3 regions of the Pantoea sp. sgz302252 genome follow, and region 1 is predicted to be linked to each of the others. Evidence: predicted binding sites of a transcription regulator. Region 1 holds the regulator's gene; each other region holds the start of a gene.
What was found. Region 1 encodes CRP, which controls carbon source genes, mostly activating them, when cyclic AMP is high. Its sites were predicted from a motif close to ATGTGANNNNNNTCACAT; they were not measured.
Positions count from the first base shown of each region.

Region 2: msrB (peptide-methionine (R)-S-oxide reductase MsrB) is a predicted target of CRP. The motif match lies at 2,335-2,352, and genes of this name have one in related genera.
Region 3: bhsA (multiple stress resistance protein BhsA) is a predicted target of CRP. The motif match lies at 4,000-4,017, and genes of this name have one in related genera.

Region 1 covers NZ_JBLFJW010000024.1:72,325-79,788, reverse strand. Annotated here, with positions in the region: gene ACLW56_RS17580 (ABC transporter ATP-binding protein) at 1-238, shown strand, start outside; gene ACLW56_RS17575 (hydrolase) at 336-1,358, shown strand; gene ACLW56_RS17570 (YheU family protein) at 1,355-1,573, shown strand; gene ACLW56_RS17565 (phosphoribulokinase) at 1,610-2,473, shown strand; gene ACLW56_RS17560 (OsmC family protein) at 2,566-2,970, opposite strand; gene crp (cAMP-activated global transcriptional regulator CRP) at 3,277-3,909, shown strand; gene ACLW56_RS17550 (YccS/YhfK family putative transporter) at 3,963-6,035, shown strand; gene argD (bifunctional acetylornithine/succinyldiaminopimelate transaminase) at 6,125-7,342, opposite strand; gene pabA (aminodeoxychorismate synthase component 2) at 7,422-7,464, opposite strand, start outside.
Region 2 covers NZ_JBLFJW010000021.1:68,395-75,858, reverse strand. Annotated here, with positions in the region: gene selB (selenocysteine-specific translation elongation factor) at 1-1,761, shown strand, start outside; gene msrB (peptide-methionine (R)-S-oxide reductase MsrB) at 1,820-2,257, opposite strand; gene ACLW56_RS16295 (DHA2 family efflux MFS transporter permease subunit) at 2,513-4,051, opposite strand; gene ACLW56_RS16290 (efflux RND transporter periplasmic adaptor subunit) at 4,062-5,240, opposite strand; gene ACLW56_RS16285 (MarR family transcriptional regulator) at 5,256-5,711, opposite strand; partial or broken gene ACLW56_RS16280 (REP-associated tyrosine transposase) at 5,968-6,453, shown strand; gene ACLW56_RS16275 (glycoside hydrolase family 127 protein) at 6,941-7,464, opposite strand, start outside.
Region 3 covers NZ_JBLFJW010000001.1:266,261-273,724, reverse strand. Annotated here, with positions in the region: gene nagZ (beta-N-acetylhexosaminidase) at 1-195, shown strand, start outside; gene ycfP (alpha/beta hydrolase YcfP) at 235-777, shown strand; gene ACLW56_RS01360 (NAD(P)/FAD-dependent oxidoreductase) at 1,015-2,319, shown strand; gene ACLW56_RS01355 (glycine zipper 2TM domain-containing protein) at 2,511-3,050, shown strand; gene ACLW56_RS01350 (TetR/AcrR family transcriptional regulator) at 3,208-3,843, opposite strand; gene bhsA (multiple stress resistance protein BhsA) at 4,089-4,346, shown strand; gene ldtC (L,D-transpeptidase LdtC) at 4,585-5,547, opposite strand; gene mfd (transcription-repair coupling factor) at 5,693-7,464, opposite strand, start outside.

The DNA of each region.
Region 1 (7,464 bases):
GACCCAGCCGCTGCGCAAAGAGATAGCCCGTCTGGAAAAAGAGATGGAAAAACTCAATGCAAAACTCGCCGCCGCTGAAGAAAAACTGAGTGACAGCGAACTGTATGATCAGGCTCGTAAAGCAGAACTGACGGAGTGCCTGCAACAGCAGGCCAGCGCAAAATCCGGGCTGGAAGAGTGCGAAATGGCCTGGCTGGACGCCCATGAACAACTGGAAAAAATGCTCCAGGAAGACTAAATAAGTTCAACAAAAGCCTACCGCGCCTCGATTTCATAAGCATGAAACTGAGGTGGCGGTATAGTAGACAGGATTTTCATCACAACAGCGTAACAGTATGGCCCAGATCACCCCTGTAGAATTTGAAGTCCCACCCGAAGAGAACGACACTTTTGTGCCGATGAAAGGCGTACGCAACTGCCACCTGCAGACCATGCTGCCGCGCCTGATCCGCCGCAAAGTGCTGTTCACGCCGCACTGGCAGCGCCTGGAACTTCCGGATGGTGATTTTGTCGATCTGGCCTGGAGTGAAAATCCGAATCAGGCGCGTCACAAACCGCGTCTGGTCGTGTTTCACGGCCTTGAAGGCAGCCTTTACAGCCCTTATGCTCATGGCCTGATCCATGCGGCACAACAGCACGGCTGGCTTGGTGTGGTGATGCATTTTCGCGGTTGCAGCGGCGAACCGAACCGTAACGATCGTATTTACCATTCCGGTGAGACCGAAGATGGCACCTGGTTCCTCTCCTGGCTGAAGCGTGAATTTGGCGAAGTGCCTACGGCGGCGGTCGGCTACTCGCTGGGCGGCAACATGCTCGGCTGCCTGCTGGCCAAAGAAGGCGACGCGACGCCGCTTGATGCCGCAGTGATCGTTTCCGCGCCGTTTATGCTCGAAGCTTGCAGCTACCACATGGACAAAGGCTTTTCCCGTGTTTATCAGCGCTACCTGCTGAATCTGCTGAAGGCCAATGCCTCACGCAAGCTGAAGGCTTATCCTGGCACGCTGCCGGTCGATCTTAAGCGTTTGAAAAGCGTTCGCCGTATCCGCGAGTTTGACGATTTGATTACGTCGAAAATTCACGGGTTCGCCGATGCCATCGACTATTACCGCCAGTGCAGCGCCATGCCTGTACTGAGCCAGATAACCAAACCGACGCTGATTATTCACGCCAAAGACGATCCCTTTATGGATCACCACTCCATTCCCGCGCAGGAAGAGCTGCCGAAAAATATCCAGTATCAGCTCACCGAATACGGCGGGCATGTTGGCTTTGTCGGCGGCACGCTGCGTCATCCCGAAATGTGGCTGGAAAAACGCATTCCAGACTGGCTAACCCGTTTTCTTGGAGCTATCGCATGATCATTCCCTGGCAGGATCTGGCTCCCGAAACGCTGGAAAACCTGATAGAAAGCTTTGTGTTGCGCGAAGGCACCGATTATGGTGAACATGAACGTTCGCTCGAAGATAAAGTCGCCGACGTCAAACAGCAATTGCAAAGCGGGGAAGTCGTTTTGGTGTGGTCCGAACTGCACGAGACCGTCAACCTGATGACCCGCACTCAATTTCGCGGCTGACTCTACTCATTACCACTGCTTACCCAGGGAGTCGTTATGTCTGCCAAATACCCGGTGATTGCCGTGACCGGCTCCAGCGGCGCGGGGACCACCACCACCAGCCTCGCCTTTCGTAAGATCTTTGCTCAGCTCAATTTAAACGCCGCCGAAGTCGAAGGGGACAGCTTTCATCGCTACACCCGCCCTGAAATGGACATGGCAATCCGTAAAGCACGCGACATGGGCCGCCATATCAGTTATTTCGGCCCGGATGCCAACGACTTCGGTTTGCTTGAACAGACGTTTATCACCTATGGCCAAAGTGGCAGCGGGCAGTCGCGCAAATATCTGCATACCTATGATGAAGCCGTGCCGTGGAATCAGGTGCCAGGCACTTTCACGCCCTGGCAACCGCTGCCGGAACCCACCGACGTGCTGTTCTACGAAGGGTTACACGGGGGCGTAGTGACGCCTCAGCATGATGTGGCAAAGCATGTTGATTTGCTGGTTGGCGTAGTCCCGATTGTGAACCTGGAATGGATTCAGAAGCTTACGCGTGACACCAGTGAGCGTGGGCATTCTCGTGAAGCGGTGATGGATTCCGTGGTTCGTTCCATGGAGGATTACATCAACTTCATCACGCCGCAGTTCTCACGCACGCATATCAACTTCCAGCGCGTGCCCACGGTAGACACCTCTAACCCGTTTGCCGCTAAAGGCATTCCGTCGCTGGATGAAAGCTTTGTGGTTATCCATTTCCAGAATCTGGGCGACATCGATTTCCCCTGGCTGCTGGCGATGCTGCAAGGTTCGTTCATTTCACACATGAACACGCTGGTTGTGCCGGGAGGGAAAATGGGGCTGGCGATGGAGTTGATCATGACACCGCTGGTTGAGCGGTTAATGGATAGCAGAAGGTAAACTGCAAAACCTTCTCTTGCGAGAAGGTTTTTAGTGTTTGCTCCCTCGCCCCGTGGGAGAGGGTTGGGGAGAGGGCATCAGGCCGCACACATTTAAGCCTCAACCACCTCAAACGAATGGGTGATCTTCGCGGCTTTCTCAAGCATCAGCGCCACAGAGCAGTACTTTTCTGCTGACAAATCCACCGCGCGAGAGACCGCCGCTTCTTTCAGATCTTTGCCCGTCACGATGAAGTGCAGATTAATGTGCGTAAACATACGTGGCGCTTCTTCACGACGCTCGGAGGTGAGCTTCACTTCGCAGTCTTTCACGTCATGACGCCCTTTCTGCAAAATCGACACCACGTCGATAGCGCTGCAACCCCCAGCCGCCATCAGCACCATTTCCATCGGGCTCGGTGCTTTGTCTCCAGAGTTACCGTCCATCAAAATTTGGTGGCCAGAAGCAGACTCGCCCAGGAAGGTTAAACCCTCAACCCATTTCACACGTGCTTGCATAATTTTTAACTCCGAAGTTGCCATTTTCCTCTCAGATTACGCGCACATAACAAAACTCGCAACGGAAGGAGATGTGCGTCATGCTGAAGCGAGACACCAGGAGACACGCAGCAAAAGCTATGCTAAAACAGTCGGGATGCTACAGTCATGCAGTGAAGTGCTGTGTGCACGCAGAGGACACCACATTACAGGCTGCTGCATAATTCGACAGCCGACTTCCCAGGCACAGGGAAGGATACGATTGCAAAGCCAGCGGCAGTATCGTGTCTGCCACTGGAGACAGCTTATAACAGAGGATAACCGCGCATGGTGCTTGGCAAACCGCAAACAGACCCTACCCTTGAATGGTTCTTGTCTCATTGCCACATTCATAAGTACCCATCGAAGAGCACGCTGATTCACCAGGGTGAAAAAGCAGAAACGCTTTACTACATCGTGAAAGGCTCAGTTGCTGTACTGATCAAGGACGAAGAGGGGAAAGAGATGATCCTCTCTTACCTCAACCAGGGCGATTTCATTGGTGAGCTTGGTCTCTTCGAAGAAGGTCAGGAGCGTAGTGCCTGGGTTCGGGCAAAAACCGCTTGTGAAGTGGCCGAAATTTCCTACAAAAAATTCCGTCAGCTTATCCAGGTTAATCCAGATATTCTGATGCGCCTTTCCTCGCAGATGGCTCGTCGTCTGCAGGTCACTTCTGAGAAAGTGGGCAACCTTGCATTCCTCGACGTGACCGGCCGTATCGCGCAGACGCTGCTGAACCTGGCGAAACAACCTGACGCCATGACTCACCCGGACGGTATGCAAATTAAAATTACCCGTCAGGAAATCGGGCAGATCGTGGGTTGTTCCCGTGAAACCGTTGGCCGTATTCTGAAAATGCTGGAAGATCAGAACCTGATCTCCGCCCACGGTAAGACCATCGTCGTTTACGGCACCCGCTAAGCTCGTTAAATGGCGTATTGTTCGCGCAATACGCCATTTTTGTCTCTACCGCTATGTGGCGCAGGCTAATTTATCACCCGGAAATTAACTATGCACTGCGGCAAACCCTGGTGCTCTGTACCCCCGTGGCTATCGGTCTGGTGTTGGGGTATCTCAAATACGGATTGCTGTTTTCGTTAGTTCCCGCCTGCTGCAACATTGCCGGTCTCGATACGCCACACAAACGCTTTTTCAAACGCCTGATTATCGGCGGTTCGCTGTTTGCAGGCTGCAGCCTCGCGGTTCAGTTACTGCTGGAGCAGAGCCTCCCCTTACCGCTGATCCTGACCGTTCTCGCCATGACGCTTGGCGTGACGGCCGAGATAAGTTCTCTGCATGCGCGTTTGCTTCCCGCGTCTCTCATCGCCGCGATTTTTACCCTGAGCCTTGCGGGCAACATGCCAGTCTGGGAGCCGTTGCTGATTTATGCCCTCGGCACGCTTTGGTATGGCCTGTTTAACTGGTTCTGGTTCTGGATGTGGCGTGAACAGCCGCTGCGGGAGTCGCTGAGCCTGCTGTATCGCCAACTGGCGGATTACTGCGAAGCCAAGTACAGCCTGTTGACCCAGCACACCGATCCAGAAAAAGCTTTGCCACCCCTGCTGGCGCGTCAGCAAAAAGCCGTCGACCTGATAACCCAGTGCTACCAGCAGCTGCACATGCTGGCGGCCAATAAGAACCATGATTACAAACGCCTGCTGCGCTCCTTCCAGATGGGCCTTGATTTGCAGGAGCACATCTCCGTCAGCCTGCACCAGCCGGCAGAAGTCCAAAAGCTGGTCGAGCGCAGCCATGCGGAAGCGGTGATCCGCTGGAATGCTCAAACCATCGCCACGCGCCTGCGCGTGATGGCCGATGATATTCTTTACCACCGTTTTCCCCAGCGTTTCTCGATGGACAAGCAGATTGGCGCGCTGGAGAAAATCGCCCGTCAGCAGCCGGATAACCCGGTCGGCCAATTCTGCGTCTGGCATTTCAGCCGCATAGCACGCGTGCTGCGCCTGCAACGCCCGCTCTATCCGCGCGATTTAATGGCCGATAACGAACGCCGTTTGCCGGTATTCGCGGCGCTAAAAAGCTATCTTTCGCTGAAATCGCCCGCCCTGCGCAGTGCCGCGCGGATAAGCGTGATGCTCAGTATTGCCAGCCTGATGGGCACGGCGCTGCATCTGCCCAAACCTTACTGGATCCTGATGACCGTGCTGCTGGTCACCCAAAACGGCTATGGCGCAACGCGGGTGAGGATTTTTCACCGGGCGGCAGGCACGTTGGCTGGGTTGGTCATCGCAGGCATCACCCTGCACTTTCATGCCCCGGAGGGCTATGCGCTGGCGGCGATGCTGGTGATAACCCTCGTGAGCTACCTGATGATCCGCAAAAGCTACGGCTGGGCGACGGTGGGCTTTACGGTGACGGCGGTGTACACCATTCAGTTGCTAACGCTCAACGGCGATCAGTTTATCGTGGCACGCCTCGCCGATACCCTGATTGGCTGTCTGATTGCCTTCGGCGGCATGGTCTGGCTGTGGCCGCAGTGGCAAAGCGGCCTGCTGCGCAAAAATGCCCAGCAAGCGCTGGAGGCCGATCAGGATGCCTTACGTCTTATTCTGAGTAATGACCCGCAAGCGCCAACCCTCGCCTATCAGCGCATGCGTGTGAATCAGGCTCATAACGCACTGTTCAACTCGCTTAATCAGGCGATGCAGGAACCCGGCTTCAACTCGCGCTATCTTGCCGACATGAAACTGTGGGTGACTCACAGCCAGTTTATTGTCGAGCATATTAACGCCATGACCACGCTTGCCCGCGAGCACAACATGCTGACGGAGTCGCTGGCCCAACGGTATCTGGAATCTTGTGAGATTGCGCTGCAACGGTGTCAGCAGCGTCTGGAGTATGACGAAGCAGGTGGAAGTGGAGACGCCAATATTATGGAGTCACTGGATACGCTGTCCCACGGCCCGTTAAGCACCATGGAACAGCATTTACAGCGGATACTTGGCCATTTGAATACCATGCACACCATTTCTTCGGTGGCCTGGCGTCAACGTCCACATCACGGGATTTGGTTGAAACGGCGGACGTAGAAACTCTGCCTGGCGGCGCTTCGCTTGCACAGGCCTACAGACGGGCACATCTCGTAGGCCCGGCAAACGCAGTGCCGCCGGGCGAAACGTCAGCCAACAATCTTTCTGACCGCTGCAGCAAAACGCTTCATCCCTTCATCGATATCAGCGCTCTCAACCACCAGCGACGGCGCGAAACGCATCACATCAGTCCCGGCATTCAGCACCATGACACCTTCATGGGCTGCTGCATGCAGGAAATCACGCGCACGCCCTTTGAACTGAGGCTTAAGCTCGGCACCAATCAGCAAGCCCATACCGCGAATATCGCTGAATACATCCAGTTCAGCGTCAATCTTCTGCAAGTGCTTCACGAACTGCTCACGCTTCGCCTTCACCCCTTCCAGCACTTCCGGGGTGTTGATAATGTCGAAAGCTGTGCCCGCTACCGCACAGGCCAATGGGTTGCCGCCGTAAGTTGACCCGTGTGATCCCACGTGGAAAGCGCTGGCAATCTCTTCCGTGGTCAGCATAGCGCTGACAGGAAAACCGCCGCCCAGGGCTTTAGCGCTGGTCAAAATATCCGGCGTCACGCCGTAGTGCATATACGCGAATAGCGAACCGGTACGCCCCATGCCACACTGCACTTCGTCGAACACCAGCAACGCCTTGTGCTCGTCGCACAGTTCACGCAAGCCTTGCAGAAATTCAGGCGTCGCCGCTGTCACACCACCTTCACCCTGAATAGGTTCAACAACCACGGCGCAAGTATGATCGTCCATTACCGCTTTCACTGCATGCAAGTCATTGAACGGAACATGAATGATATCCGCAGGTTTTGGCCCAAAGCCGTCAGAGTACTTCGGCTGCCCGCCAACCGACACGGTAAACAGGGAGCGGCCATGGAAGGCGTTATGGAAAGCGATGATTTTGGTTTTGAACGGGCTGTGGCGCACGCAGGCATAGTGACGAGCGAGTTTAAAAGCGGTTTCGTTCGCTTCAGTGCCGGAGTTCATAAACGCCACACGCTCAGCAAATGTCGATGCCACCAGCTTACGCCCCAGACGCAGCGCAGGTTCGTTGGTGAAAACGTTGCTGGTGTGCCACAACGTTTCGCCCTGGCTTTTCAGGGTTTCGACGAGTCTGGGGTGACAGTGGCCCAGCGCAGTAACGGCAATCCCACCGGCAAAATCGACATACTCTTTGCCCTGTTGATCCCAGATACGGCTCCCTTTCCCTTTCACCGGGATAAACTCCGCCGGGGCGTAAATGGGCAGGATCACTTCGTCAAAAGTTGCTCGGGTAATTGCCGTTTGTTCACTCGCCATGTCAAAACCTCTTACGCAGCATGATTATGAAAATATAATCACGAAATATGCATAAAAAATCACATCATGGCAAGCGCATTTACCGCTTAAGGAAGTTATCCAGCAGCTGATGCCCTTGCTCG
Region 2 (7,464 bases), on a different contig from region 1:
GAAAAAGCGCGTGGCATGACCATCGATTTGGGGTATGCCTACTGGCCGCAACCCGATGGCCGCGTGCCTGGGTTTATTGATGTACCAGGCCACGAAAAATTCCTCGCCAATATGCTGGCGGGCGTAGGCGGTATCGATCATGCCCTGCTGGTGGTGGCGTGCGATGACGGTGTCATGGCGCAAACCCGCGAACATCTGGCGATTTTGCAACTGACCGGAAAGCCGACGATCACCGTTGCCTTGACCAAAACCGATCGCGTTGATAGCGCACGTATTGCCGACGTTCATCAGCAAGTCACCGACGTTTTGCGCGAATACGATTTCAGTGAAGCCACTTTGTTTGAAACAGCAGCCACGGAAATGCGCGGCATCGAGGCTTTACGTGAGCACCTGCTGAATCTGGCAGAGCGCCAGCACGCTGAGCACCAATGTTTCCGCCTGGCGATTGACCGGGCATTCACCGTGAAAGGCGCAGGCCTTGTCGTGACCGGCACGGCGCTGACGGGCGAGGTGAAGGTTGGCGATACGCTCTGGCTGACAGGCGTCAACAAACCCATGCGCGTGCGTGGGCTACACGCGCAAAACCAGCCGACAGAACAAGCACACGCCGGGCAGCGTATAGCGCTGAACATTGCCGGTGATGCGCAAAAAGAAGACATCACCCGCGGCGACTGGCTGCTGGTGCAACAGCCCGCAGAACCGTCAGAGCGCGTCATTGTTGAGCTGCAATGCCACACGCCGCTCACCCAGTGGCAGCCGCTGCATATTCACCATGCCGCAAGCCATATCACCGGGCGCGTCTCGCTGCTGGAAAATAATCTGGCGGAACTGGTCCTGGATACGCCGCTGTGGCTGGCAGATAACGACAGGCTGGTGCTGCGCGATATCTCTGCCAGAAGCACGCTCGCAGGGGCATGCGTGGTGACGCTGAACCCGCCTCGTCGCGGTAAACGTAAGCCGGAATATCTGCAGTGGCTGGCGCAACTCTCTCAGGTGAGCACGGACGCAGAAGCATTCGATGTCCACCTGCAACGCGATGCGCTGCGCCTGAGTGAATTTGGCTGGGCGCGTCAGCTTAATGACGAAGGCTTAGCACCGCTGCTTCAACAGCCGAACCTGCTGCGAGCGGGCGATAGCGTGCTGAGCGGCGCACTGAGCCAGCGCTGGCAGCAGAAGTTGATCAACGCCTTGTCCGTTTACCACGAACAGCATCGCGATGAGCCGGGGCCAGGCCGGGAACGTCTGCGCCGTATCGCGCTGCCGATGGAAGACGAAGCGCTGGTGCTGATGTTGATTGAGCAAATGCGCACGTCGGGGCTTATCAACAGCCACCACGGCTGGCTGCATCTGCCAGATCATAAAGCCGGATTTACTGACGAACAGGCTGTGTTGTGGCAAAAAGTTGAACCGCTGTTTGGCGATGAACCCTGGTGGGTTCGGGATTTGGCGAAAGAAACGGGCAGCGACGAACAGGTTATGCGCGTGACGTTACGGCAGGCAGCGCAGCAGGGGATGATTACGGCGATCGTCAAAGATCGTTATTACCGCAACGATCGGATTGTGCAGTTTGCCGGATTGATCCGCCAACTGGATCTGGCGCGGGGATCAGCCTGTGCGGCCGATTTTCGCGACAGCCTCAACGTGGGCCGCAAGCTGGCGATTCAGATTCTTGAATACTTCGACAGGATTGGCTTCACTCGCCGTCGCGGTAACGACCACCTCTTACGCGACGCGTTGCTGTTCCCGGCGGCAGAAAAATAATCGGCCAAAGGCGGCAGGTGAGAGGCCTGCCGCTTCACGTTATTTCTTCGTGTCGGCGTCAAAAAAGAGAGAGATATTCCCCGTAACCTTCCGCGGCTAAATTCGCTTTCGGGATGAAGCGCAGCGACGCGGAGTTAATGCAGTAGCGCAGGCCACCTTTGTCCTGCGGTCCGTCCGGGAACACGTGTCCGAGATGGCTGTCGCCGTGCTGAGAGCGAACTTCGGTGCGCACCATGCCGTGGCTTAAATCTCTGATGTTGCGAACATTGTCTTCCACCGGGCGGCTGAAGGCAGGCCAGCCACAGCCGGAATCAAACTTATCCAGCGACGAAAAAAGTGGCTCGCCGGAAACAATATCGACGTACAACCCCTCCTCAAAATGCTCATCATATTTGCCGGTGAACGGGCGCTCGGTGGCATTTCTCTGGGTGACGTTAAATTCCAGTTCGGACAGGGCCTGAACGGATTTCGGGTCTTTTTGATACGGGCGGCTCATGGTTATCTCCTGGTTGGGATCGCGTCAGTGAAAACGGAATAAGGCTGACGTGGAGTGATAATCAGATAATCACGGAGAAGAGAACGACGTCAAATTCCTCACAGAAAAGTTAACAATGGCGGCCGGTGTCTGCCGTCCGCAGTGAAACCTTTGTGGCTGTTTTAACGTCAAAAATGCCGGATGGCGCTACGCTTATCCGGCCTACAAAATCTTTCGTAGGCTCGGTAAGGCGTAGCCGCCACCGGGCAGTGAGAGTTAATGCCCTGCCGCAGGAGCGCCCGGAGCGCCTGAACGGACAAACGGCGGACGGGTAAACCAGATAATCAGGATCAACCCCATAAAGCCCCAGCCGAGCACCCAAAAATAATCAATTGTCGACATCATGTACGCCTGCTGCGTGATGCTTTGCTCAATCATCGCAAAGTGCTGCTGCGTTGGGCCACCCATCTTCTGCACATAATCCACCGCCGCCGGGTTATATTGCGACACGCTTTCCGTCAGATTAGCGTGGTGGAAAATCTCCCGACGCTGCCAAATCCAGGTGGTGAGCGACGACGCAAAAGAGCCGCCAAGCACGCGGAAAAACGTCGCCAGGCCTGAACCTTCCGCCACTTCATTGCCGTGCAGGTTCGACAGCACGATGGTGGTCAGCGGCATAAAGAAGAATGCCACGCCAATCCCCATAAACATCTGCACGCCCGCGATAGTGCGGAAATCCACATCAGTGTTGAATTGCGCGCGCATCAGGCACGACATGCCCATCGTCAGGAACGAGATGGAGCACAGCAGCCGCAAATCGACTCTCGTTGCGTAACGGCCAATGATCGGCGTCAGCAACAACGGCAAGAAGCCCATCGGCGCGGCCGCAAGCCCAGCCCAGATGGCGGTGTAACCCATCTGTGTTTGCAGCCACTGCGGCAAAATAATGTTGATGGCGAAGAACGCTGCGTAACCGAGCATCAGCGCGAGCGTGCCAATCGCGAAGTTACGCTCCTTGAACAGGCGCAAATTCACGATCGGGTGGCGCTCGCCCAGTTCCCAAATCACAAAGCTAATCAGGCTAATCGTGGACACCACCGACATCACGATGATAGGCGTCGAAGAGAACCAGTCTTCGTCATTCCCTTTGTCCAGCACCACCTGCAGCAGCCCGACGCCCAGCACCAGCAGCATGATGCCGATATAGTCGATAGGCGACGACTGCGTGGTTTCTTCTCTTCCTTTCAGCTGCGTCCAGACCACTATCGAGGCGAAAATCCCGATCGGCACGTTGATATAGAAAATCCACGGCCAGGAGTAGTTATCGGTTATCCAGCCGCCGGTAATCGGGCCGACAATAGGCGCGACAACGGTAACCATCGACAGCAGCGCGAGCGCCATGCTTCGCTTCATCGGCGGGAAGATGACCAGCAGCAGCGTCTGACACATCGGGAACATCGGCCCGGCGAAAAATCCCTGCAGCGCACGGAAGATGATCAGCTCCGTCATGCTGTGGGCAAAGCCGCACAGGAACGACGTGAGCGTAAAGAACACCACCGAGGCGATGAACAGCCGCAGCTGCCCAAAACGGCGGGTAAACCAGCCGGTTAGCGGCAACGCGATGGCGTTACACACTGCGAACGAGGTAATTACCCATGTGCCCTGATCCGAACTCACCCCGAGATTGCCGGAAATAGTGGGCAGCGCGACGTTGGCGATGGTGGAATCCAGCACCTGCATAAACGTGGCCAGCGACAACGCAAGCGTCGCGAGGAACAAGCTTGGGGGCGTATAGGCCGCCTTCGGCTCAGACATAGCTTCTCTCTTAACGCTGGGCTACGGCGCTGCTGTTGTCATGAAGGATTTTCGCCACCAGTTTATCGGCCGCTTCCATTGGCGTTTCATACACATCGGTGGTGAATCGCGGCTGATCGACGGTTTTTTGCGGCAGAAGATGACCATCAACATCACGGATATCCACCTTCGCGTTCATCGACAGACCAATACGCAGCGGATGCTTTTGCATGTCATGCGGGTCGAGCGTAATACGAACCGGCAGACGCTGAACAATCTTGATCCAGTTACCGCTGGCGTTCTGCGCAGGCAGCAGGGAAAACGCGCTGCCGGTGCCGATCCCTAAGCTTTCAATCGTGCCCTGATACTGCACATCGTCACCGTACAGGTCGGCATTCAGCGTCACTTTCTGCCCTAAACGCATATCCTGCATCTGGCTCTCTTTGAAGTTGGCATCAACCCAAACCTGATCCAGAGGCACGATAGCGAGCAGCGTGGTGCCTGAAGTGACGCGCATGCCGAGTTGCACAGCGCGCTTCGCCACATAACCGCTGACAGGCGCAACAATGGTGCTACGCGCGTTGTCCAGATAGCGCTGGCGCAGGGTCGCCACGGCCGTTTTGATTTCAGGGTGACTGTCGATAACGGTGTCATCCACCATCGCCTGATTGGTTTTCAATGCCTGTTGTGCGGCAACCAAATCGCTTTGGGCGCTGGTGACGGCATCGCGATAGTGCGCCAGATCTTCCGCAGCAATGGCACCGGTTGAGAAGATTTTGGCACGGCGAGCGTAGTCACTTTGCGCGGTTTGCAGGGCGACTCTTTTCGCTTCAACCTGCGCACGGTAGTTATCTGCGGTGCTGTACAAGCCGCGAACCTGACGCACGGTATTGGCGAGGCTGGCCTCAGCCTGCTGAAGCGCAATTTCAGTATCGCTTGGGTCGAGCAGAACCAGCGGCTGGCCTTTCTGCACGTAATCGCCTTCATCCACGGTGACCTGCGTGACCGTGCCGGCAATCTGCGGTGTCAGTGTGACCTGGTTACCGTTCACATAGGCATCATCGGTCGTTTCGTAATAACGAGCGTACAGCAGGTACCAGGCCAGACATCCGGCGGCCACCAGAATCAGGATCAGCAACAGGATCGCAAAATTGCGTTTACGTTTGCTCGGGCGTTTTTCAGGCGCCGGAGCGGTGTTTTCCATGGACATAGCGTGTGGCCTTAATTAGCGATGGGGGGCCGTAAATTCATCCGGCAGCATTTTGATAAGCAGGCCTTGTAACTGCCGGGATTCTTCAGGCGTCAGGTGGGCGGTTAAGTCCGCCAAAATGGTGGTCAGGGCTTCATTCTGAAACGTATTGCACAGCGTTTGCCCTTTTTCCGTCAGGGCCAGGATCACCTGACGTTTGTCCTGAGGATTAGGGTGACGTTCAATCAGGTCATTCTTGACCATCCGTTCAACCATCCGGCTCATCGCCCCGGTGTCCATCTGCAAGCTCTTGCAAATTTCAGCCGGGCTGGTGTTGCCTTTATAGATATTAATCAGAACCTTAAATTGCGGGGCGGTGATGCCGCTGCCAGAAAAATAGTGGCCGATAAGCTGGTCTTTAAACTGGTTTGCCAGATGAAAAAGCAAACCCAGATGCAGGTTTTTGTTTTGGGAAAGTGTTGAGGAATTCATGATAGCTGCCTGGTCAGTAATTAACTTTATGATTACTGCCTGGTCATCAATTGTCAAATTCTGTCAGCGTAAAGCACACAGATTGACAAATCAGAGGCGGGTCGCAAATGCCTGTGCAACGCTGCAGGCCGCTTAAGTTTCTTGCGTGTGGGTTTCAGGAAGGGGAATTCAATACGATGAATACTGTTTCGATTGCTGTAGGGTTTTGTAGGCCCGGCAAGCTTGCGCCGCCGGGCAAGAAAGCAGGAGCCAGAATATGTCAAATTACAGGCGTAGTTATCAGAATGGGGGCACCTGGTTTTTCACCGTCAATCTCAGGAACAGACGAAGTGATCTCCTGGTTCAACAAACAGGATTGCTGAAACAGTCGATTGCACGGGTGAAGTCTCGTAAACCATTTCATATCAACGCTTGGGTTGTCTTACCTGAACATATGCACTGTATCTGGACGTTGCCCGAGCATGATTGCGATTACTCCAGCCGCTGGCGGGACATTAAAAAGGGATTTACCCGAGGGTTGCAAATGTCTGATATCTGGCAACCACGCTTTTGGGAACATACCCTTCGTAGCGAAGAGGATTACCGTCGCCATATGGATTACATCTACATCAATCCCTTGAAACATGGCTGGGTAAAACAGGTGTCGGATTGGCCCTATTCGACCTTTCACCGTGATGTTCGGAATGGGCTTTATCCCTGGGATTGGGCCGGAAGTACCCTTGATATTTCGGCTGGGGAGCGGCCTTATTCGCCGGATGGCGCTGGCGCTTATCCGGCCTACAACACCCTGATACCCCGGAGGTCCGGCAGGTTTGTGGCACGATAAAGCCGGATGGCGCTAGCGCTTATCCGGCCTACAACACCCTGATACCCCGGAGGTCCGGCAGGTTTGTGGCACGATAAAGCCGGATGGCGCTAGCGCTTATCCGGCCTACAAAACCCTGATACTCCGGAGGTCCGGCAGGTTTGTGGCACGATAAAGCCGGATGGCGCTGACGCTTATCCGGCCTACAACACCCTGATACCCCGGAGGTCCGGGAGGTTTGTGGCACGATAAAGCCGGATGGCGCTAGCGCTTATCCGGCCTACAACACCCTGATACCCCGGAGGTCCGGGAGGTTTGTGGCACGATAAAGCCGGATGGCGCTGACGCTTATCCGGCCTACAACACCTTGATAATCATCATATCCCGTAGGCCCGGCAAGCTTGCGCCGCCGGGCAATTCGTCATCACCCCTCATTCACCCAAATACGCATTTCCCCTTCGCCGCGGTTGGCCCAACTGAACCACGGAATAAAGGTCAGGGTTTGCGATGTTGCTGAGGATGGCGAGTGGTCGTAGTGCCACAGCGACTGCTGTTCCGGGTTTGCCGAGCCTTTGCGGAGCCCTTCGGCCTGAATCAGGACTTTATGGGCAAAAAGACCTTTGCCTTCGAAGGCATTAAACGAGGCGTTCTCCGGCAGCCAGAGGTTGTGCAACGCTTCGCCGTTATCAGCTTGTTCCAGGCAATAGACCAGCGGCCCGCGCTGAACGGCAACTTTTCCCGCAACATGGCGTACCAGAGGATTGCCATAAACGCGGCGCACTGGCATGGGCAGCGTGAGCGTCAGGGTATCGCCTTCGTGCCATTCGCGGTTGATATGCAGATAGCCTTTGCGGATATCTTTCTTCACCTCGATACCGTTCAGTGTGACCTGTGGAGCGTCGCACCAATCAGGCAGGCGCAGCGCCAGTGTGTGTTGTACTGGTTTCG
Region 3 (7,464 bases), on a different contig from region 1:
GTCTGCAATAATCGTAAAGGTGCCGTTAGCGTGCTGGATAACCTGTCGCCGATCAAAGCGGAGCGTGTTGCGAAATTGTATCATGAAGGTTCATTTACCCGTCAGGAGCTGAGGGATTCAGCTCGCTGGAAGACGGTCAGCGCGCAGCTCAACGAACTGCATGAACGCTGGCAGGCGCATAAAGCCACTTCTTAATCTTCCCCTCATCGGGATTAGCAGTGTTGCGAGGATGTAATGATAATTTATTTGCACGGTTTCGATTCAAACAGTCCGGGGAATCACGAGAAAGTCCTGCAATTGCAGTTTATCGACCCAGACGTTCGCCTGATTAGCTACAGCACGTTGCATCCAAAGCACGACATGCAGCACTTGCTGAAAGAAGTAGACAAAATGTTGCAGCTTAACGCTGACGACAGACCTCTGATTTGTGGGGTGGGGCTCGGTGGCTACTGGGCCGAACGCATCGGTTTTCTGTGTGATATCCGTCAGGTGATTTTCAATCCTAATCTGTTCCCGAATGAGAACATGGAAGGAAAGATTGACCGGCCAGAAGAGTACGCGGATATCGCAACCAAATGCGTAAGCAACTTCCGCGAGAAAAACCGCGATCGTTGCCTGGTGATCCTCTCCCGTCAGGATGAGGCCCTGAATAGCCAGCGTTCGGCTGAGTTTTTGCATCATTACTACGAGATAATTTGGGATGACGTGCAGACGCATAAGTTCAAGAATATCTCTCCGCACCTGCAGCGTATCAAAGCTTTTAAAACTCTCGGCTAATCCCGCTTTTGCCCGGTGGCATCCTGTTCACCGGGCACCTAAACTCCCGCTTATCCACTACACTTGCTCAACATTTCATCGGCAAAACTTGATTCATATCAATTTTGGTATGACCAATGCACCTCCCATGGTATTCTTCGCTGAAGTTACGTTTTCAGGCGCAGTAACCTGTTGTTAATTAAAGGTTATTTTAATAACTTTTAATTAACAATTGGTTAATAATTTGAGGGGGTCACGTTGACTACACCATTGAAAAAGATTGTGATTGTGGGCGGTGGTGCTGGCGGGCTTGAGCTGGCGACTCAGTTGGGTCGGAAGCTTGGCCGTGGCAAAAAAGCGAAAATCACGCTGGTCGATCGTAATCACAGCCATCTGTGGAAACCGCTGCTGCACGAAGTTGCCACCGGTTCTCTGGATGAGGGCGTGGATGCGCTGAGCTACCTGGCCCATGCGCGTAACCACCATTTCCAGTTCCAGCTGGGCTCCGTGGTGGATATCAACCGTGAGACCAAAACCCTGACGCTGGCTGAACTGCGTGACGAAAAAGGCGAGCTGCTGGTACCCGAGCGCAAGCTGCCGTACGACACGCTGGTGATGGCGCTGGGCAGTACCTCTAATGACTTCAATACGCCGGGCGTGAAAGAGAACTGCATTTTCCTCGATAACCCGCATCAGGCGCGCCGTTTCCATCAGGAAATGCTCAACCTGTTCCTCAAGCACTCCAGTAACCTGGGCGCCAACGGTAAGGTAAATATCGCCATTGTTGGCGGTGGTGCCACGGGCGTCGAGCTTTCCGCAGAGCTGCATAACGCGGTGAAGCAGCTTCACAGCTACGGTTACAAAGGGCTGACCAACGAAGCGCTGAACGTCACGCTGGTGGAAGCAGGGGAACGTATTCTGCCTGCACTGCCGCCACGTATTTCCGGTGCAGCGCACAGCGAACTGACCAAAATGGGCGTACGCGTACTGACGCAGACCATGGTCACCAGCGCCGATGCAGGCGGTTTGCACACCAAAGAAGGTGAGTACATCAATGCCGATCTGATGGTGTGGGCGGCGGGCATCAAAGCGCCTGATTTCATGAAAGACATCGGCGGTCTGGAAACCAACCGCATCAACCAGCTGGTGGTCGAGCCAACGCTGCAAACCACCCGTGATGCTGATATCTACGCGATTGGTGACTGCGCCTCTTGTGCTCGCCCAGAAGGCGGCTTCGTGCCACCGCGTGCTCAGGCTGCTCACCAGATGGCGACCTGCGCGCTGAACAACATCCTGGCACAGAGCAAAGGCAAGCCGCTGAAGGCGTACACCTATAAAGATCACGGCTCGCTGGTTTCATTGTCGAACTACTCGACCGTCGGCAGCCTGATGGGTAACCTGATGCGCGGCTCAATGATGGTAGAAGGGCGCATTGCCCGCTTCGTGTACATTTCCCTGTACCGTATGCACCAGATTGCACTGCACGGTTACTTCAAAACCGGGTTGATGATGCTGGTGGGTAGCATCAACCGCGTGATCCGTCCTCGCCTTAAACTGCACTGATTGCCTAATGCCCGGTGGCGCTGCGCCACCGGCATCTTTTCTACCTCTTTAAAATCCAGTTTCTCTCCTTCAGAATGCTCTGAATCGCTCGAATCCGCCGTTTCCCGGCGATTTTTTCAGGGGTTTTCTTATATCCAACTTCACCTTCTGGTTGCAAAATTGTTACCAACAGCAACAAAGGAGGAACTCCCGTGAATAAATCAATGTTAGCGGGTATAGGGATTGGCGTAGCTGCTGCGCTGGGTGTGGCGGCGGTGGCCAGTCTTAACGTGCTTGATCGTGGCCCACAATATGCGCAGGTTATCTCTGCAACGCCCATTAAAGAGTCAGTGAAAACACCTCGTCAGGAATGTCGGAACGTTGCGGTGACGCATCGCCGTCCGGTTCAGGATGAAAACCGTATCGCCGGTTCAGTGCTCGGTGCCGTAGCGGGTGGCGTGATTGGCCATCAGTTTGGGGGTGGACGTGGTAAAGATGTTGCCACCATCGCTGGGGCGTTAGGCGGCGGTTATGCGGGTAACCAGATTCAGGGTTCGATGCAGGATAACGATACGTACACCACCACGCAGCAGCGCTGTAAAACCGTGTACGACAAGTCAGATAAGATGTTGGGTTACGATGTGACCTACAAAATTGGCGATCAGCAGGGGAAAATCCGTATGGATAAAGATCCTGGTACTCAGATCCCACTCGACAGCAATGGTCAGCTGGTTTTGACTAACAAAGCCTAAAAAAGCAGTTTATCTGTTAATTGGCCCCTCATTCGCTCAGGCTGAGGGGCCTTTTTTATGGCTCATTGCCCTGCGACGCTGCGCTTGCCAGGCCTGGTGCGTGTCGTAGGCCGGCGTAAGGCGAAGCCGCCACCCGGCATGGCAGCTGTTGTCGCAATCAGATTTTCAGCATCTGTGGCCACAGTCGTAACGTGGTGTCCGTTATCTTCATCAGCGATTCGTAGCTTGCGCCTTCACGCGCGCTGATGGACATCCCTTGCAGAATGCAGCTCAGGAACAGGGCCAGTTCGCAAACGGGCTTATCGGCAGGGATTTCACCGCGGGCCTGACGTTGGGTCAGAAACTCGCAGAGTGTTTTTTCCTGCATTGCGTGGCGAGATTTTATCGTTCGCGCAATGTCCTTCGACGAGGCCGCAAGCGTCGCCGAGGTGTTAATCATGAAGCAACCAGCCGGGGTGTCTTTGCTGGTAAAGCAAGTGGCCACAGCGCTGAAATAATCACGTAGCGCTTGTTCTACCGGCTTCTCTTCACAAAAAAGTTGAGCTTCGTGCTTATCGGCAAAGCGTGAGATATAGCGATCCAGAACAGCCCGGAACAGGCCTTCTTTGTTGACGAATTCTGCGTACAGCGTCGGGGCTTTCGCACCTGTCGCTTCCACTAAATCCGCGAGTGATGTTGCTTCATAGCCGTGCTGCCAGAAGAGTGTCATGGCCTTATCGAGCGCCGCTTCCCTGTCGAACACTTTTGGTCGGCCACGGCTTTTTTTTACGCAACTTGCAACGTCAGTTGTCATGGTGCCGTTGTACCTCTATGGATGTGTTGAACGTTCATTATAAAAATAAACCCTCAGCATAACCAGCGCCGGATGAGACAAAATAAAATTCTCATATCGATATGAAAAATAAGAGATAAATTATTTATATAATCATCATTATAAAAATCCGTTGACGCGTGATTCAGATCACACTATTATTTCCCTATCGATCGTTAAGTTAATAATAACGACCCGGCAAAATTCATCTGCAAAGGTAAAAAATCATGAAAAGCATCAAAACTTTCGCTGTTGCTGCCGTCCTGAGTTCACTGTCATTCGCAAGCTTCGCAGCGGTAGAAGTTCAGTCCACACCGGTTGACCAACACAAAGTCGGCGTTATCTCTGCTGACGCAGGCACCAACCTGGGTTCTCTGGAAGACCAGTTGGCACAGAAAGCAGACGCCATGGGCGCCAAATCATTCCGTATTACCTCAGTTACCGGTCCAAATTCCCTGCACGGGACTGCGGTAATTTATAAATAAGGCCCTCCTTATTTAACCCTTGGCAATGCCACTGCCATAAAAAAGACGAGAGTGATGACAAACCTCTAACGAATGAGATTTGTCATAGGGTACCGAATAAAAAAACAAGGAAAATCAATTTATTGATTTTCGGCTGCTCACCACAAAGAAGGAAAAACCACGCTTTTTCCTTCTTTGTCAGCAGTCTGAGACCACGACATTTGTCGTGGTCTTTTTTTTGTTCTCAGAAAGGGGCGGTTTATAGCGTTTGTGCCGTTGCTTCACCGTGAGTGGTGACATCCACAGGTATACCCGAACGCACTTCCATCACATGTTCCATCACCGATGCATCTGTCTGTGCGGAATTTTTGAAGGCCTGCATTGTGCTGCTGAGCGTGATGGGCAACACCTGCGGATCATCATTGATATGTCTGGACAGCGGCTGATGCACTTCCACAAGGTGTACACCGTTTGGCTCAACGGACGCCTTGATTGGCGTATTGATGATGTTCACTTTGGTGCCTGGCGTCACTTGCCTGAACAGCGTTTCGATGTCGCCATCACGCAGACGGATACAGCCGGAGCTCACACGCATGCCAATACCGAAGTCAGCGTTAGTCCCGTGCAGCAGATACACACCGCCATAGGCCGACAAGCGAATAGCGTGATGGCCCATCGGGTTATCTGGCCCGGCAGGCACTACGGCAGGTAAATTAATCCCGTTGGCCTTGTATCGGGCGCGGATGTTGGCCGTTGGCGTCCACGTAGGATTAGCGCGCTTATCGGATACCGTGGTCACCATGGTTGGCGTCAGTGTGTCGCCTCCCAACTGGCCGATGCCAATCGGGTAAACCGTGACGCTGTTTTTGCCCGGCGGGTAATAATAGAGACGCAGCTCGGCAAGGTTAATCACCATGCCTTCTCGTGGCGCATCAGGCAGCAGAGTTTGCAGCGGAATGGTCAGCACGCTGCCGGCGCGTGGAACATACGGATCAACGCCGGGGTTCGCCTGAAGCAAAGCCAAAAAACCGACATTGTATTTTTTCGCGATAGCTTCCAGAGAGCCGCCATCGTTAGCGACAACGTGAAAACGGTTTTCACCGACCAGACGGCTGCCAGCAGGTGGAAGAGGCCAGGTATTGGCGCGTGCGGGTAAAGTCACAGCCACAGTTGCAGCGAGGGCAAACAGCGCCATCAGCCGCAGGAAACGCGATTGAATCATCATCACAGCACATCCATAATGGTGATTAAGCAGGAGAGACCCTCATTATGGCATCAGGCTGTGTCTGGACGTTTCAGTGAATTGCAAAGAGTGTGTAAAGACGCGGGGGGAGCAGTCCCGGCGACAGACGCCGCCGGGAAGGGAATCAGGCAACAGCGTTCTCTTCAAGCTGCTGCATAAAGTTGCGCACCCACTCCATTCGGGCTTTACGCTCGGCCAGTTCCTGGAAGAACTTCAGGCGAGTCGGCCCATCAAGACGATAGTGCTGAGGCTGCTTCTGCAACAGGCCAATAAGCCAGGCAGGATTCACGTGATTCTTTTCATTGAATTCAATCACGCCGCCTTTCTCATTCCCTTCAAGCTTGCGAATGCCCAGTTTCTGCGCCTGCTGGCGAAGACGAGCAATATCCAGTAGGTTACGTGCGGCATCCGGCAGCAGGCCGAAGCGGTCGATAAGCTCAACTTTCAGCTCATCGAGCTCCTGCTCGCCTTTGGCACTGGCGATACGCTTGTAGAAAGAGAGGCGGGTGTTAACGTCCGGAATAAAATCGTCCGGCAGCAATGACGGCATACGCAGCTCAACTTCGGTCTGCTGGCTGGTGAGATCTTCCAGCGACGGCTCACGGCCCGCTTTCAGCGCATCCACCGCATTTTCCAGCAGTTCCATGTACAGCGAGAAGCCAATGGTTTCCATCGAACCGCTCTGATCTTCACCCAGCAACTCACCCGCGCCACGAATTTCGAGGTCATGGGTTGCGAGCGCAAAGCCTGCGCCTAAATCTTCCAGAGAGGCGATGGCTTCCAGACGTTTTTGCGCGTCGGTGGTCATGGCTTTTGGATGCGGCGTCAGCAGCCATGCGTAGGCCTGGTGATGAGAACGCCCAACGCGACCACGTAACTGATGCAACTGAGCAAGGCCGAAGTGGTCAGCGCGTTCAATGATGATGGTGTTGGCCGTCGGAATGTCGATCCCGGTTTCGATTATCGTGGTACACACCAGCACGTTGAAACGCTGGTGGTGAAAATCATTCATCACCCGTTCCAATTCGCGTTCGCGCATCTGCCCATGGCCGATAGCAATACGGGCTTCGGGCACCAGTTCTGCCAGGCGGTCTGCGGCTTTCTGGATATTTTCGACATCGTTATAGAGGTAATAAACCTGACCGCCGCGCAGCACCTCACGCAGAATCGCTTCGCGCACAACCAGATTGTCATACTCGCGCACGAAGGTTTTGACTGCCAGACGGCGAGCAGGTGGTGTGGCGATAATAGACAGGTCACGCATGCCGCTCATCGCCATGTTCAGCGTACGCGGAATCGGCGTTGCCGTCAGGGTCAGAATGTCGACATCGGCACGCATCGCTTTAATGCGTTCTTTATGACGCACGCCGAAACGGTGCTCTTCATCAACAATCAACAAGCCGAGATCGCGCCATTTCACGTCGCTTTGCAGCAATTTATGTGTGCCAATCAGGATATCGATTTTACCTTCACTGGCTTGTTCCAGAATCTGCGTCTGCTCTTTGGCACTGCGGAAGCGTGAGAGCATCTCAATGCGCACTGGCCAGTTGGCAAAGCGATCGCGGAAGTTATCGAAATGCTGCTGAGCAAGCAGGGTGGTCGGCACCAGCACGGCAACCTGTTTGTTGTTTTCTGCCGCCAGGAACGCGGCGCGCATGGCAACTTCGGTTTTACCAAAGCCCACGTCGCCGCACACCAGTCTGTCCATCGCCAGCGGCTGGCACATATCGCTCAGCACCGCATTGATCGCCTGCGCCTGATCAGGCGTGGTTTCAAACGGGAAGGTGTCGCAGAAGAGTTGATACTGCTCGCGATCGTGCTTAAAGGCATAACCTGATTTGGCCGCCCGTTGCGCGTAGATATCAAGCAGTTCAGCCGCGACATCACGAACTTTTT